DNA from 2 places in the Methylobacterium sp. Leaf100 genome. Region 1 is predicted to be linked to the other one. Evidence: riboswitches for the same ligand, from Rfam matches in the RefSeq annotation. Region 1 holds a riboswitch; the other holds the start of a gene.
What was found. Region 1 has a riboswitch for cobalamin ahead of ASF25_RS08000 (TonB-dependent siderophore receptor). Riboswitches for the same ligand answer to the same signal wherever they lie in the genome.

Region 1 (6,706 bases):
TCCACTGGTCGCGCTGGATCGTCGTCACGCTGGGGTTCGGACCGGTCCCGCCCCGGGCCCGAACGAGGGCCAGGGCTTCCGCCCCGGACAGGGGTCCCAGCACCGCGCCGGTCTCGGCCGAGACCGTCCCGAGTTCGCCCGTCGGGAGGATGGTCCGGTAGACCGGCGCATCGCCGCGCATGCCGAGCGACAGGGCGAGGGGCAGGCGCGTCAGGCCGAGGGGCTTCAGCGCCGCGTCGGGGCCGAGCCGCACCCGATCCCAGGCGATGGGGGACAGGCCGGCGAGCCGCGCCGCCTCCGTCAGGTTGGGGAAGGGGACGTACATCATCACCAAGCCCGATAGGACCCAGGTGGCGAGGAACATCCCCGTGGCGATGCCGAGCCAGCGGTGGCCGAGGATCAGCCACCGCTTCATTGGTTTCAGGAGGCGGCGCACGGCGCGTCAGAAGCTGACGCTGTAGGCGACCTCGAACGAGCGCGGCCGGCCGAGGAGCCAGTTGGTGCCGACCCCGTTCACGGCGTTGCCGCTGATGGCGTAGACCGTGTCGGCGAGGTTGTAGGCGCGCAAGGAGAGGCGCGAGGCCGGCCCGACCTGATAGTCGAGCCCGGCATTGAGCAGGGCGTAGTCCGGGCGCCGGGCCATGTTGCCGAAATCGCTGAAGGTCTCACCGACATACTGCACGCCGATGCGCGCCTCCCAGGCCGGGGCGAAGGCCCAGTTCACCCAGAGGTTGGCGACGCGCTCCGGCACGTCGATGGGTTGGCGCCCGGCATAGGACACCACTGCGCCGGCGACGCTCTGGTTGAAGTCGTCGTACTGGGCATGGAGGAGGGCGACGTTGGCATCCACACGCCAGGCGTCGAAAAGGTGGAGGGACACGGCCGCCTCGACGCCCTGCGAGGATTGCCGGCCGACCTGGGTCGAGACGGTGGGCTGGCCCGGCACGGTGGAGACGAGGTTGTCCTTGACGATGCGGTAGCCGGCGAGCGTCCACTCGGCCAGCCCCCCGAAGGCGATGCCCTTGGCGCCGACCTCGACCTGCTGGCCGGTGGAGAGGCGGAAGTTCGCCAGACTCTGCGACAGGGTGATGAGGCTCCCCACCGGATCGGTGGCGGTGGCGTATTGGGCGTAGAGGGAGAGGTCTGGCGTCGGGGCGTAGACGGCACCGAAGCGGTAGCTCAGGGCCTGGAAGTCGCGCTGGAAGGTGGCGCCGGAGACGAGGTTCCGGCGGTTCAGGGTCGGGGCGTCGAAGCGCACGCCCGTCAGCAGCGAGAGCTGATCCGACAGGATCAGGCGGTTCTCGGCGAAGACCGAGGCCTGGTTGGTCGACGTGGCATAGGCGGGCGAGGCGCGGCCGTTGGCCGGGAACAGGCCGGGATCGTAGGCGAACGGATCGACGCTCGTGGTGAGACCGCCGCCCTCGGACTGGAAGTTGTTAGTGTGCCGGAAGGCGATGTGATTGACGTCGAACCCGGCCAGAAATTCGTTGCGGAACCCGAACAGGGTGCCCCGGACCGTCGCGTCGAGGCGGTTCCCGACCTGTTCCTGGTGGTGGTAGATCTCAAGGTAGTCCGAGCGGTCGATGCGGCCGGTGCCTCGGTTGAAGGCGTATTGCTCGACGTCGAGCCACTGGCGCCGGCTCTGGAGCCGGTAGGCGGTGTTGCGCACGGTGATGTCGGCGCTCGGGCTCCACTCGGTCCTGAGCTGGGTCCAGTTGTCCGTCCAAAAAATCTTGGCGTCGCGGACGTTGTAGTTGTTGAACCGGATGGAATCGAGGATCCGCCCGTTGACCAGCGGCGTACCCCAGTAGCGGGCGGGCTCCTGGTAGCCGAGGTCGTGGCTGAGTGTGAAGGCGAGGTCGGGGGCCGCCTGCAAGGTCAGCGCGCCGGAGACCGCGAGGTTACGAAAATCTCCGTCGGGCTGCATCCAGCCGCCGGACCGGTTGCCGCTGATGTTGAAGCGGTAGGCCAGGGCCTCACCGATGGGGCCGCCGGAATCGAGGGCGAGGCGGGCGAGACCGTCCGAGCCCAGGGCCGCGCGGGCCTCGTTGATAGGCGTGAACACCGGCTTCTTCGTCACCACGTTGACGACGCCGCCGATGGCCCCGTCGCCGTAGAGTACCGAGGCCGGGCCGCGCAGGACCTCGATGCGCTCGACGTTCCAGGTGTCGAACGGGAAGGTGACGGTGCCGGCGCCCACGTAGAGGCGCGTGCCGTCGTAGAGCTGCTGGATCGAGTTCGGGCCGGCGAATCCGCGCGCCGTGAAGGCCCCATTGCCGTTGCCGGGGGCCGCCACGGTGGTGATGCCGGTGGCGTTCTCTGTCACGGCCTCCGCGACGGTGTTCTGGCCACGCCGGCGCGCGGTCTCGCCCGCGATCACGTCGACGCTGGCCGGCGTCTCCAGGGGCGTCAGACCGAGGCGGCTGGCGCCGCGATCCACCGTGCGCAGGTTGAGCCCGGCGGGCGCGACGCCGGAACCGGCCACCGACAGGGTGTCGAGGGTGACGGCCGGCTCCTGCGCCGAGGCCGCGATGGGAGCGAGGACAAGGAGAAGACATCCTCCGACGATCCCGGGACCGGGATGATGCGCGAGGCAGGAACGTGGAAACAGCATGGCGATGCGAATTGTCCGAGGGCGCGCGACGTACGCGACGACGCTTCCACCACGCCTAAAACGAATGTTATAATGTTACAATCGTTCAGTCCTGGCCAAGCCTTTTCGTGCGACGACGCATGAGCTCGACGGCCGCACGGGTGCGGTACGCGATCACGATCGATAGGCAATGAAGGCAGTGGTTCGGGCGGGCGCATGCGGAAACGGCGGGCGCGCACGGGGCGCGGTGTGGCACGTCACCGCGAACGAGGCCGATCCGTTCGCGGCATGCGAACGCCCCGACACCCATCAGGACACCCCGCCCGATGCGTTTCGCGTGTGACCACGACTGACGGCAGGTCTCCTGGCTCGCGGGTCACCGCCCTCTCATCGTCTTCCCAGGCCGGGATCTTGGCAGATCCGGAAGACCCAGTGACGTGTTGATGATGGGCTCGCCGCTTACAGTTGCGGGGGCAGCCGCGGCATCGAGCCGAAGCCCTCACCGCGTTCCCTTTTGATCCTCCGGAGAGGAACCGTCACGGTCACGCTAGGGCTTCGCCGAGCACCCCGTCAAGCCGAAGCGCGGATCGTGACGGTCGATCCAGCGGCAAAGCGGAATTCCAGGCACACCAACGGACCGACGACGACCAAGCGCCGAAAACCACGTTGACGCCTGATTGGAGTTATTCTAATTAAGAACGGCGCGGGCGGAGCGACTGCCCATCCGACCGAGAGAGACACAATGACCAGCAACCACAGCATCGCCTGCGAGAGCTGCCGCTTCTTCGACGATCACAAGCTCAACGGCGGCGCGGCAGCCGGCGATGCGGGCCTGTGCCGCTTCAATCCGCCCGTGAGCCAGCCGGAGCCGAAGTCCCCGGGCCTTTGGCCGGTGGTGGCGTCCAAGGATTGGTGCGGTCACTTCACGGCCGAGATGACCGCTGCCGAATAAGCGCGCCCCCATCACGAAGCCCCAAGAGCTGGCGCGAAAGCGCCGGCTTTTTGCGTTCGGGCCCGGACCGACGACCTGGGAGCCGGATTCCGGCAATGGCAGGGCGTGGTGGTCATGATCCGGTCACCTTCGCGTCCGAAGGCGGGGCATCACCGCACGGGGCGACGACCGCGTGTGGCCCGGTGACGGTCGTCCGGCGCGGCTCCGGCGGGCCGACACGACACGGCTGATGGCGCCGCCCGGCAGATTTTCGAAGTTTGAGGATGTCCAACAGATGATCGACCGATCGACCCTCGCCGCTCTGGCCGGCCTGACCCTGGCCGCGCTGCCCGGGTCCGCCCTGGCCGCCACGCCCAACGACGCGACCGGGACCTACCTCACCGAGGATGGCCGCGCGCGAATCCGCGTCGAGAAATGCGGTTCGCAGAACACCAACCTGTGCGGCTACGTCGTCTGGCTGAAGGTGCCGTTGAACGACAAGGGCCAGCCCCGCGTCGACTTCAAGAATCCCGACACCAAGAAGCAGGCACGCCCGTCGCTGGGGCACCAGCTCATCATGGGTCTGAAGCCGGATGCCGACGCTCGTTACGCCGGGAAGATCTACAACGCCGACGAGGGCAAGTTCTACGACGTGACCATGTGGGCCGATCAGCCCACCGAATTGTCCGTGCGGGGCTGCATGCTCGGGTTCCTGTGCGGATCGCAGACCTGGAGCAAGGTCAACGACGTGGTTCCGGGCCAGCTCACCGCGGCGACGAACCAGCCCGGCGGCCCGCGTTCCGACGCCGAATGGGCGCCCAAGCCCGCGGCCCCGAAGCCGGGCGCGAAGCCGGCCGCTCCCGGAACCGCACCCGCCGCCCCCGCGGCGGAGTAGGATCGCGCGTCGCCCGCATCGAGCCGCAGGACTCATCGGGAAAATTTCGAGCCGGCTTCGCCCAGCGGAGCCGGCTTTTTGTAGCTTTGGATCAGTCCACCAGGGCGGCGTAGGTCAGCACCCGCAACTCCCGGCGGATCGGCAGGGCCGAGGACGGGATGAGCTGGGCGAGGAGCACCACCGCGAGATCCTCGGCCGGGTCGACCCAGAATGCGGTGCTGGCGAGCCCGCCCCAGGCGGCCTCGCCGGGCGTCCCGACGATCTGCGCACGGGCCGGATCGAGCATCACCGAGAAGCCGAGCCCGAAACCGATGCCCGTATAGGCCGTCTCGGAGAAGCGCGGCTGGCCCATGGCGGCCAGATCGCCGTCGAGGTGGTTCGTGAGCATGAGATCGACGGTCTTGCGCCCCAGCAGCCGCACGCCGTCGAGTTCTCCGCGCGCCAGGAGGAAGCGGCAGAAGCGCATGTAGTCCCCCGCCGTGGAGACGAGGCCGCCGCCGCCGGAGGCCACCACCGGCGGACGCGCGAACCGGCTCCCGACGCAATCGTCGTAGAGCTTCAGGCTGCGCTCGCGAAACAGACTGTAATTCGCCGCGAACCGCTCGACCTTGTCGGGTGGAACGAAGAAATCCGTGTCGAGCATGCCGAGCGGCGCCAGGACGCGCTCCCGCATGAACTCCGCGAAGTCCTGGCCGGACACGACCGCGACGAGGTAACCGAGGACGTCCGTGGCGACGCTGTAGTTCCACTCGGCCCCGGGCTGGGCCAGCAGGGGCTGGCGGGCAAGGCGCTCCACCACGGTGGCGAGGCTGTCGGTCTGCGCCTCGCCGAAATCGACGCCGTTCTGGCGGTAGAGGCCATCGACGAGGGTGGCCTCCATGAAGCCGTAGGTCAGGCCGGAGGTATGGGTGAGGAGGTCGCGGATGGTGATGGCGCGCTGCGCCGGCTCGCTGTCGAACTTCACCCGGTTGCCGCCGGTGAGCACCCGCATGTCGGAGAAGTCCGGCAGGAAACGGGTGATGGGATCGTCGAGCTGGAAGCGCCCCTCTTCGTAGAGCATCATCACCGCCACCGAGGTGAGCGGCTTCGTCATCGAATAGATGCGCGCGATGGTGTCGGGGGCGAACGGCTTCTCCCGGGCGATGTCGGCGAGACCGTGGGTGCGGAAATACGCGGTCTTGCCCGCCCGCGCCACCATCACCGAGAGGCCGGCGAGCTTCCCGTCGGCCACCAGCCGCTCCATCCAGCCGTCGATTCGCCCCAGGCGATCCGGGCACAGCCCCACCGCCCGCGCCTCGACGTCGATCTCACCGTGCATGCCATCGCTCCATCACACCGTGACGGCATGTAGCCGGGCCTGACGGGGACGCAACCCCGGCGCCATGGTCCTACCAACCCATGGAGCCGGGACCACCCTTGAACGGGCCGACGAGGCCCGGCGTGATCCAACCGCCGTAGAACCCGCCGGGCTGCGGCGTGGCGCGGACGTCGCCGACGAAGCAGCCGTCCATCGGTCCGGCATAGAAGGCGAGGTATCCGGCGATGGCGCGAAAATCCGGCGTGGGATCGGGATAGGCCCAGGCCGCCCCCTCGGCGCGGCGCCCGCCGGCCGAGACGTCGTGGAGCACGGCGCGGCCCTTCCACTCGCAGAGGCCGGCCCGGCGCGGCGGGCCGAGCACGCCTGGGGCCACGTCGGCGGGCGGGATGTAGTAGGTCGGCGGATGGCTGGTCTCGAGGACGCGCCAGCCCGCCACCGTGCTGGCGATGGTCTCGCCCGAGAACACCACCCGCAGGCGCCGGGCGACGCGCTCCAGGCGGGGCGGCCGCGGGTAATCCCAGACGCTCTCCTCGTCGGGACCGGGGTGAATCGGTGTCGGCCACATGCGCAGCGGGCTCCTGGCGTCGGGATACGGATGCGTGAGTTAGGGCACGGCGTGGGCCGCGCCCCGTTTTCCACTGGCGCGCGTCATGCTAGCGCAGGCCGGTCTTGGATGGAGGGACGCGAAGCGTGACCGAGAGCGTGACCGAGCCGACCGACTTCGCCCTCTACCTCGACTTCGACGGGACCCTCGTGGAAATCGCCCCCCGGCCCGATCTGGTCCGGGTCGATCCGGCCCTGCCGGGCACCCTGGAGCGGCTGCGCACCCGCCTCGGCGGCGCGCTCGCCGTCGTCACCGGTCGGCCCATCGGGGTGATCGACGATTTCCTGGCGCCGGCCCGGTTCGATATCGCCGGCCTGCATGGGGTCGAGCGGCGGGTCGACGGCGTCGTGAGCGGGGGAGGCGCC
Region 2 (6,706 bases), on a different contig from region 1:
TCTGGTCCTCGAACACCTCCTCCAGGGGATTGTCGTGATCGACGTTCGTGTCCTCGGCACGCTGGGCGGCGGAGGCCGCCGGATCGTCGGCGAAGAAGCCCGCCGCCACGGCCGGACCGTCGATGACCGCGATGACGCCGTCCACGGTGACCCGCGAGCGGATCGCAGGCCACTGGAACGCCTGGACCAGGGGCTTGGGCAGGGCGAGGCCGGAGGTCTCGATAAGGATGTGCTCGGGTGGGTCGGCTCGGTCGAGGAGCTTGTTCAGGGCCGGCACGAAGTCGTCGGCCACGGTGCAGCAGATGCAGCCGTTGGCGAGCTCCACGATGTCCTCGTCTTGGCAGCCTTCGATGCCGCAGGCGGCGAGAAACGAGCCGTCGAAGCCGATATCGCCGAACTCGTTGACGATGATCGCGAGCCGCCGGCCGTTCGCGTTCTCGACGAGGTGGCGCACGAGGGTCGTCTTGCCGGCCCCGAGGAAGCCGGTGACGATGGTGCAGGGAATCTTCTCGACCAGGGTCATTCGGCGGCGTCCGTACTAGGGTGCGCCGCGAGCGGCGGGATGCGGGCGACGACGCCCTTGCGGAATTCCTGGGGCCGCGCCTTCCACGGCACGACGCCGTCGGGCGTTTCGCCGTAGAGGCCGACCCCTTCGAGGATGATCCGGGCGGATTCGGTGGCGTCGAGGTCGCCGTAGACGTAGGTCCAGCGCCCTTCCGAGGCCACCGCCACGGTGCATGGCCGCTTGCAGACGGAGAGGCACTCGACGCCTTCGATCCGCAGGCCGGTCTGGCCGTGCTCACCGACGGCCTCCCGGAGCGCGTCGAGGAGGCGCGCACCGGCGCGGGGTTCCGCCGGGTCGCCGGCCGCACGGCAGGCGGTGCAGACGTAGAGGGTGACCACGTCAGGCATGCGCCGTCGCCTTGCGACCGAACAGGGTCCAGGCCCAGCCGTAGGCGAGCCCGATGACCGCCCAGAACACGAAGGCGATCCCGAGCGAGCGTGCGGCGAACTGGGCCGCGTAGCCCGCCGGCAGGGCGGAAGCCGCGTGGCTCGTCTCGGGTGCTCCGGCGAGGTGTGGTGCCACGATCAGGACGAGGCCGCCCGCGATGGAGATCGGCGCGCGGCGGATGGCGATGAGGTAGAGCCCCATGGCGGTGGCGACGGCGGTCATCACCCACCAGAACTGACGATCGGCGAGGGGCGCGGCGTCCATGCCCGGTAGTTCCGGCGGCAGGCCGAGGGCCGGCGCCAGGGCGACGGCGAGGAAGCCCGCCACGGCGAAGCGCAGGCCGGTCTCGGGCGTCGGTTCGCGCCCGCAGGCCAGCAGCACTGCGCCGAGCAGCAGGGCATACCCGACGCCGCCCACCAGGGTGGCGAGCGCCGTGAACGCCATGCGCGGCAGTCCGGGTCCGGGCTGCCAGGCGGGCGCGGTCTCGCCGCCGGACACGCCCGGGTCCTTCACGCCGTGATCGTGTCCGCCATGCACCCGCACCACGAGGGATGCGAATCCCGGCGCGGGGGGCGATACGGGGGCTTGAGCCTGCGTCTCGTAACGCTCGGCCGCGATGATGAGCGGAGAGGTCAGGGCGAGCTGCAGGCCCGTCGCGACGATAGCCGCGAGGAAGCCGGCGACCAGGGCCGCCGACACGAGCCGGATGATCATGGGGTGTCTGCCTTCAGGCGCCAGGCGCTCAGTGGCAGGGAAAATTCTGGGTGTGGCGGAAATCGTGCGCCGCGTTGTGGAGCGCCATCGCCGGGGCGAAGCCCGCCATGAACACGAGGCCGAGGCCGAGGAACGCGGCGACGAGAACGGCCCCGAGGCGCTCGTTGGTGCGGGTGCCGGTCAGAACGAGGGTGTTGGTCGACATCGGTTGATCTCCTGGCCGCCCCGCCGGCGGCCGTGGTCGAAGGTGAGGACGAAGGTCCCCGGTGCCGGACGGCAGGTCTCCTGGCTCGCGGGTCATCCGGAACCTGCCGCCTTCCCGGATCGCTCCGGTGGCCGATGGCAGGCCCGTCGCCGCTCACAGTTGCGGGGGCAGCCGCGGTTTCAAGGCGCTTGCCCCTCACCGCGTTCCCTTTTCACCCCGTCGCCGGGGCACCGTCCGATCCCGATGCTTCTACGCGGTCGCGCGATCCCTGACAACGCGCCGCTGTGCCGTTTGCATCGCCTTTGACCACACAAGGGCGTTTCGGGCTAAAGAAGCCCCATGCGGCAGCCGTCCCCCCCATGACCGAGATATTCTCCCGTGTGACCCTCGTCCTCGGCGGCGCGCGCTCGGGCAAGAGCGTCCATGCCGAGGGGGTGATCGAGGCGCAGCCGCCACCCTGGCTGTATCTCGCAACGGCCCAGGCCTGGGACGACGAGATGCGCGACCGCATCGCCCTCCACCGCACCCGAAGGTCGGCCGACTGGATCACGCAGGACGCGCCGATCGACCTGCCCGAGGCGGTCGCGGCCGCGCGCGGACCGGTACTGGTGGATTGCCTCACCCTCTGGCTCACCAACCTGATCCTGGCGGAGGCCGACGTCGAGGCCGCGACCGGGGCGCTGCTCTCCGCTTGCGCCGACGCGCCGGGGCCGGTGGTCCTGGTCGGCAGCGAGGTCGGCCTCGGCATCGTGCCCGACAATGCCCTCGCCCGCCGCTTCCGCGACGCGGCAGGGCGGCTTCATCAGCGCCTCGCCGCACAGGCCGACCGCGTCGTGTTCATGGTGGCGGGACTGCCGATGATCGTGAAACCCCAACTTGGAGACCACGCATGAGCGACGCCGCCAACCGCCATCGGGAGAAGATGGAGAAGCGCAAGGCCGTGCAGGATGCCGAGGTGGCGGAGAAGACCATCGAGAAGGGCCTCCTCATCGTCAACACGGGTCCCGGCAAGGGCAAGACTACGGCGGCCCTGGGCCTGATGCTGAGGGCGCTGGGCCATGGCTGGCGGGTCGGCGTGGTGCAGTTCATCAAGGGCGCCTGGGACACGGGCGAGAAGCACGCGCTCAAGGCCTTCGGGAACCAGATCGACTGGCACACCCTCGGCGAGGGCTTCACCTGGGAGACCCAGGACAAGGCCCGCGACATCGCGGCGGCCGAGCACGCCTGGGCGAAAGCCCTGGATCTCATGGCCGATCCGAGCATCCGCCTCGTGGTGCTGGACGAACTCAACATCGCGCTGCGCTACGACTACCTGCCCATCGACGACGTGGTGGCGGCGTTCCGGGCCCGCCGGCCCGACCTCCACGTCATCGTCACCGGCCGCAACGCCAAGCCGGCCCTCGTCGAGGCCGCCGACCTCGTCACCGAGATGGGCTCCGTGAAGCACCACTTCGCGGCGGGCGTGAAGGCGCAGGAGGGGATCGAGTTTTGAGGTGCCGGCCGTCATGACCCGCGCCATCATGATCCAGGGCACCGGTTCGGATGTCGGCAAATCCCTCATCGTCGCCGGTCTGTGCCGCGCCTTCGCCCGGCGCGGGCTGCGGGTGCGGCCGTTCAAGCCGCAGAACATGTCGAACAACGCCGCCGTCACGGCCGATGGCGGCGAGATCGGACGGGCCCAGGCGCTTCAGGCGAGGGCCGCCGGAGTGGCGCCCTCGGTCCACATGAACCCGGTCCTCCTCAAGCCCCAGAGCGAGACCGGCAGCCAGATCGTGGTGCAGGGCCGGATGGTCGGCCAGGCCGCGGCCCGGGACTACCAGGGCTGGAAGCCGCGCCTCCTCGGGGCCGTGCTCGAAAGTTTCACCCATCTGAAAGCCGAGGCCGACCTCGTCGTGGTCGAGGGCGCCGGCTCGGCGTCGGAGGTGAATCTGCGCGCCGGCGACATCGCCAATATGGGCTTTGCCCGCGCGTCGAACACGCCGGTGATCCTGCTCGGCGACATCGACCGCGGCGGCGTCATCGCCAGCCTCGTCGGCACGAAGGTGGTGATCGACCCGGCCGACGCGGCGATGATCCGGGGCTTCCTCGTCAACCGCTTCCGCGGCGATCCGAGCCTGTTCGCCGACGGCATGGACCTCATCGCCCGCCACACGGGTTGGCCCAGCCTCGGGCTGATCCCGCATTTTCCGTCCGCCGTCCGCCTGCCCGCGGAGGACGTTCTGGGACTGGTCGGCTCCGAAGCAGGCGCGGCGGGTCGCACGGTGGTGGCCGTCCCCGTCCTGCCGCGCATCGCCAATTTCGACGATCTCGATCCTCTGCGGGGCGAGCCGAACGTCTCCGTGGTTCTGGTTCGTCCGGGGGAGCCGATCCCCGTGGCCGACCTCGTGCTCCTGCCGGGCTCGAAGACCACCATCGCGGACCTCGATGTCTTTCGGTCCGAGGGCTGGGATATCGATCTCGCCGCCCATGTCCGGCGCGGCGGCCGGGTGCTCGGCCTCTGCGGCGGCTACCAGATGCTTGGGCGCCGCCTCGCCGACCCGCACGGGATCGAGGGCGCCCCCCGGACGGTGCCGGGTCTTGGGCTCCTCGACGTCGAGACGGTGATGACCCCGGTCAAGCGCCTCGAGGCCGTCACCGGCACCTCGTTGCCCGACGGCGTACCGTTCTCGGGCTACGAGATGCACCTGGGTGATACCACCGGGCCCGACGCGGCGCGCCCGCTCGTTCGTTTCACCGATGGGCGCCTGGACGGGGCGATTTCGGCCGACGGCCGGGTCGCCGGCACCTACGTGCATGGCCTGTTCGCCGACGACGCGCAGCGCGCCGCGTGGCTCGCGCGCCTCGGCGCCCGGTCCGGCGGCCACGCCTACGAGGCGGGGATCGAGACCGTGCTCGACGCGCTCGCCGACCACCTAGAAGCCCATGTGGATTGCGACCGGCTGCTCGTCCTGGCGGCGTAGCGGGTCAGGCGTGGGGCGATCTTTGCGGAGGACTGGCGCGGCTGCCGGCATCGCCGTCATCGACTCCGTCGGCAATTCCCGCGGCTTCATCGTGCAGGATGCCACGCCGCGCATCCGCACTGGCGCGCCTTGGCCCCGGTCTAGGACCTCGCGGGTTGTCTCGGGCTGCGGGCCTGATGGTTCTCGGTACTGTCGGTGCTCCGCCGCGGTACTGCGCGTCGAAGCACGCCGGCGGTCGGTCAGGCCGGAGCAATATCGGTTCGACCCGTCCTGATGCGCCGAGCCGGCCGCCTATGGGATCGCCACCGCATATTCGCGCGGACCACCGTTCAGTATGCTGTCGAACACCACCAGCACCCGGCCTGGGCCGAGGCGCACGACGCCTTCGGGCTTCGCCCTGGAATCGTCGCCGTCCAATGGCGCAAGGGTGCCGAGCGCCGTGACCTTGCCGGACGACGGATCCGCGAGGAACAGCCCATAAGGCACCGACAAGCCGTTGCGGGTCGGACCCGAGAGGACGAGAAGGCGCCCGTCCGGCAGGGTGGTGAGATCGCGGATGCCGGCATCGGCCCCGAGGGCGAGGGGGATCGTCGTCGGTTTGACGTCGAGCGGCGCGTCGCCGGGGGCGAACAGGGGCGCGACGGGTACGGAGACGAGGAAGGCCCGTCCGTCGATGACGGGCGCGCGGAGACCCGCGTAGAGAGTGTCGCCGATGACCGCGAGGCCCTCGACGTTGAGACCGGAGAGCGGTTTGCCGCCCTCGCGGGGTTCCAGATCCTTCAGAAAATACGCGCCCACCGTATCGGCATTTCGCAGGGCGTCGCCGAGGCGGTAGGTCGTCTCCACCCTGGTCCCGGTGGCGTCGGCGCGCAGGCGCGCGAGGATCGCGGTGGAGAGCTTGAACTCCCGCCCCCGACGGCTGCAGCCATGCGAGCCGGTGACGTAGAAGTCGGGTGCCGCATACGCCACGGCCTCGCCGTCCATCTCGCGGTACGCGCCTTGGCCCAGGGTGCAGTCGCCCGTGGTCGGGGGCGCGCCGACGGTGGTGGTGGGCGGCTTGCGGCCGACGATGTCGACGACGGCGCCCGGGGTCAGCGTCGTGCCCTGGAGGGTGACGAACTGGGCGCCCGCCGCCTCGTCGTCCACCACGACGCAGTTGCGCCGACCGGCTTCGGCCGGCGCGCAGGCGATGCCGCTGATGTCCTCGGCCGGCTTGGTCTTCTTCTTCGTGATCTCGCCCGCCAGTCCCTCGGCGACGGCGTAGGGCTGCCCCACGGGCTGCAGCATCTCGGCCCGGGCCGGCGACAGGAACGCCAGTCCCCATGCGGCAGCGAAGAGGGAAGGACGAATCATGCGGTATCTCCGACGGACGGGCGGCGTCGCCGTGCTCATAGCAGCGCAACCGCGACGAGGGCGAACGTCACCGCGGTGAGGCCGAACAGCAGGAGGCACGCCGTGCGATAGAGGGCGAGCGCCCGCTCCACGTCGGCCGGGCCCGCCTCGGCGCGGCCATCGCCCATCCAGGCATCCTCGACTAAGGTCGCGCCGTAGACGCGCGGACCGGCGAGCCGTAGGCCGAGGGCTCCGGCCATGGCGGCCTCGGGCCACCCGGCGTTGGGCGAGCAGTGGCGTCGGGCGTCGCGCCGGAGGGCCCGCCATGCCGCGCCCGGCGAGGCGCCGCTCTGAAACAGCGCCGCCACGACGATGAGTCCGCCGGCGAGGCGCGAGGCCGGCAGGTTGACGAAGTCGTCCAGGCGGGCGGCGGCCCAGCCGTACGCTTCGTGGCGCGGGGTGCGATGGCCGATCATGCTGTCGGCGGTGTTGATCGCCTTGTAGAGCGCGCCGCCCGGCAGGCCGCCGACGCCGATCCAGAAT

Region 2: another riboswitch for cobalamin. It lies ahead of ASF25_RS10230 (CbtB-domain containing protein); the one in region 1 lies ahead of ASF25_RS08000 (TonB-dependent siderophore receptor).

Annotation. Positions count from the first base shown of each region.
Region 1 is NZ_LMMW01000011.1:36,822-43,527, reverse strand. Features, by position in the region: gene ASF25_RS08005 (peptidase) at 1-415, opposite strand, end outside; gene ASF25_RS08000 (TonB-dependent siderophore receptor) at 443-2,614, opposite strand; cobalamin riboswitch at 2,930-3,146, opposite strand; gene ASF25_RS07995 (hypothetical protein) at 3,336-3,545, shown strand; gene ASF25_RS07990 (DUF2147 domain-containing protein) at 3,820-4,419, shown strand; gene ASF25_RS07985 (serine hydrolase domain-containing protein) at 4,511-5,737, opposite strand; gene ASF25_RS07980 (DUF427 domain-containing protein) at 5,808-6,302, opposite strand; gene otsB (trehalose-phosphatase) at 6,440-6,706, shown strand, end outside.
Region 2 is NZ_LMMW01000012.1:474,788-481,493, reverse strand. Features, by position in the region: gene cobW (cobalamin biosynthesis protein CobW) at 1-523, opposite strand, end outside; gene ASF25_RS10240 (DUF1636 domain-containing protein) at 520-912, opposite strand; gene ASF25_RS10235 (CbtA family protein) at 905-1,666, opposite strand; gene ASF25_RS10230 (CbtB-domain containing protein) at 1,695-1,871, opposite strand; cobalamin riboswitch at 1,924-2,121, opposite strand; gene cobU (bifunctional adenosylcobinamide kinase/adenosylcobinamide-phosphate guanylyltransferase) at 2,231-2,764, shown strand; gene cobO (cob(I)yrinic acid a,c-diamide adenosyltransferase) at 2,761-3,363, shown strand; gene ASF25_RS10215 (cobyric acid synthase) at 3,377-4,831, shown strand; gene ASF25_RS10210 (DUF3616 domain-containing protein) at 5,123-6,184, opposite strand; gene cbiB (adenosylcobinamide-phosphate synthase CbiB) at 6,220-6,706, opposite strand, start outside.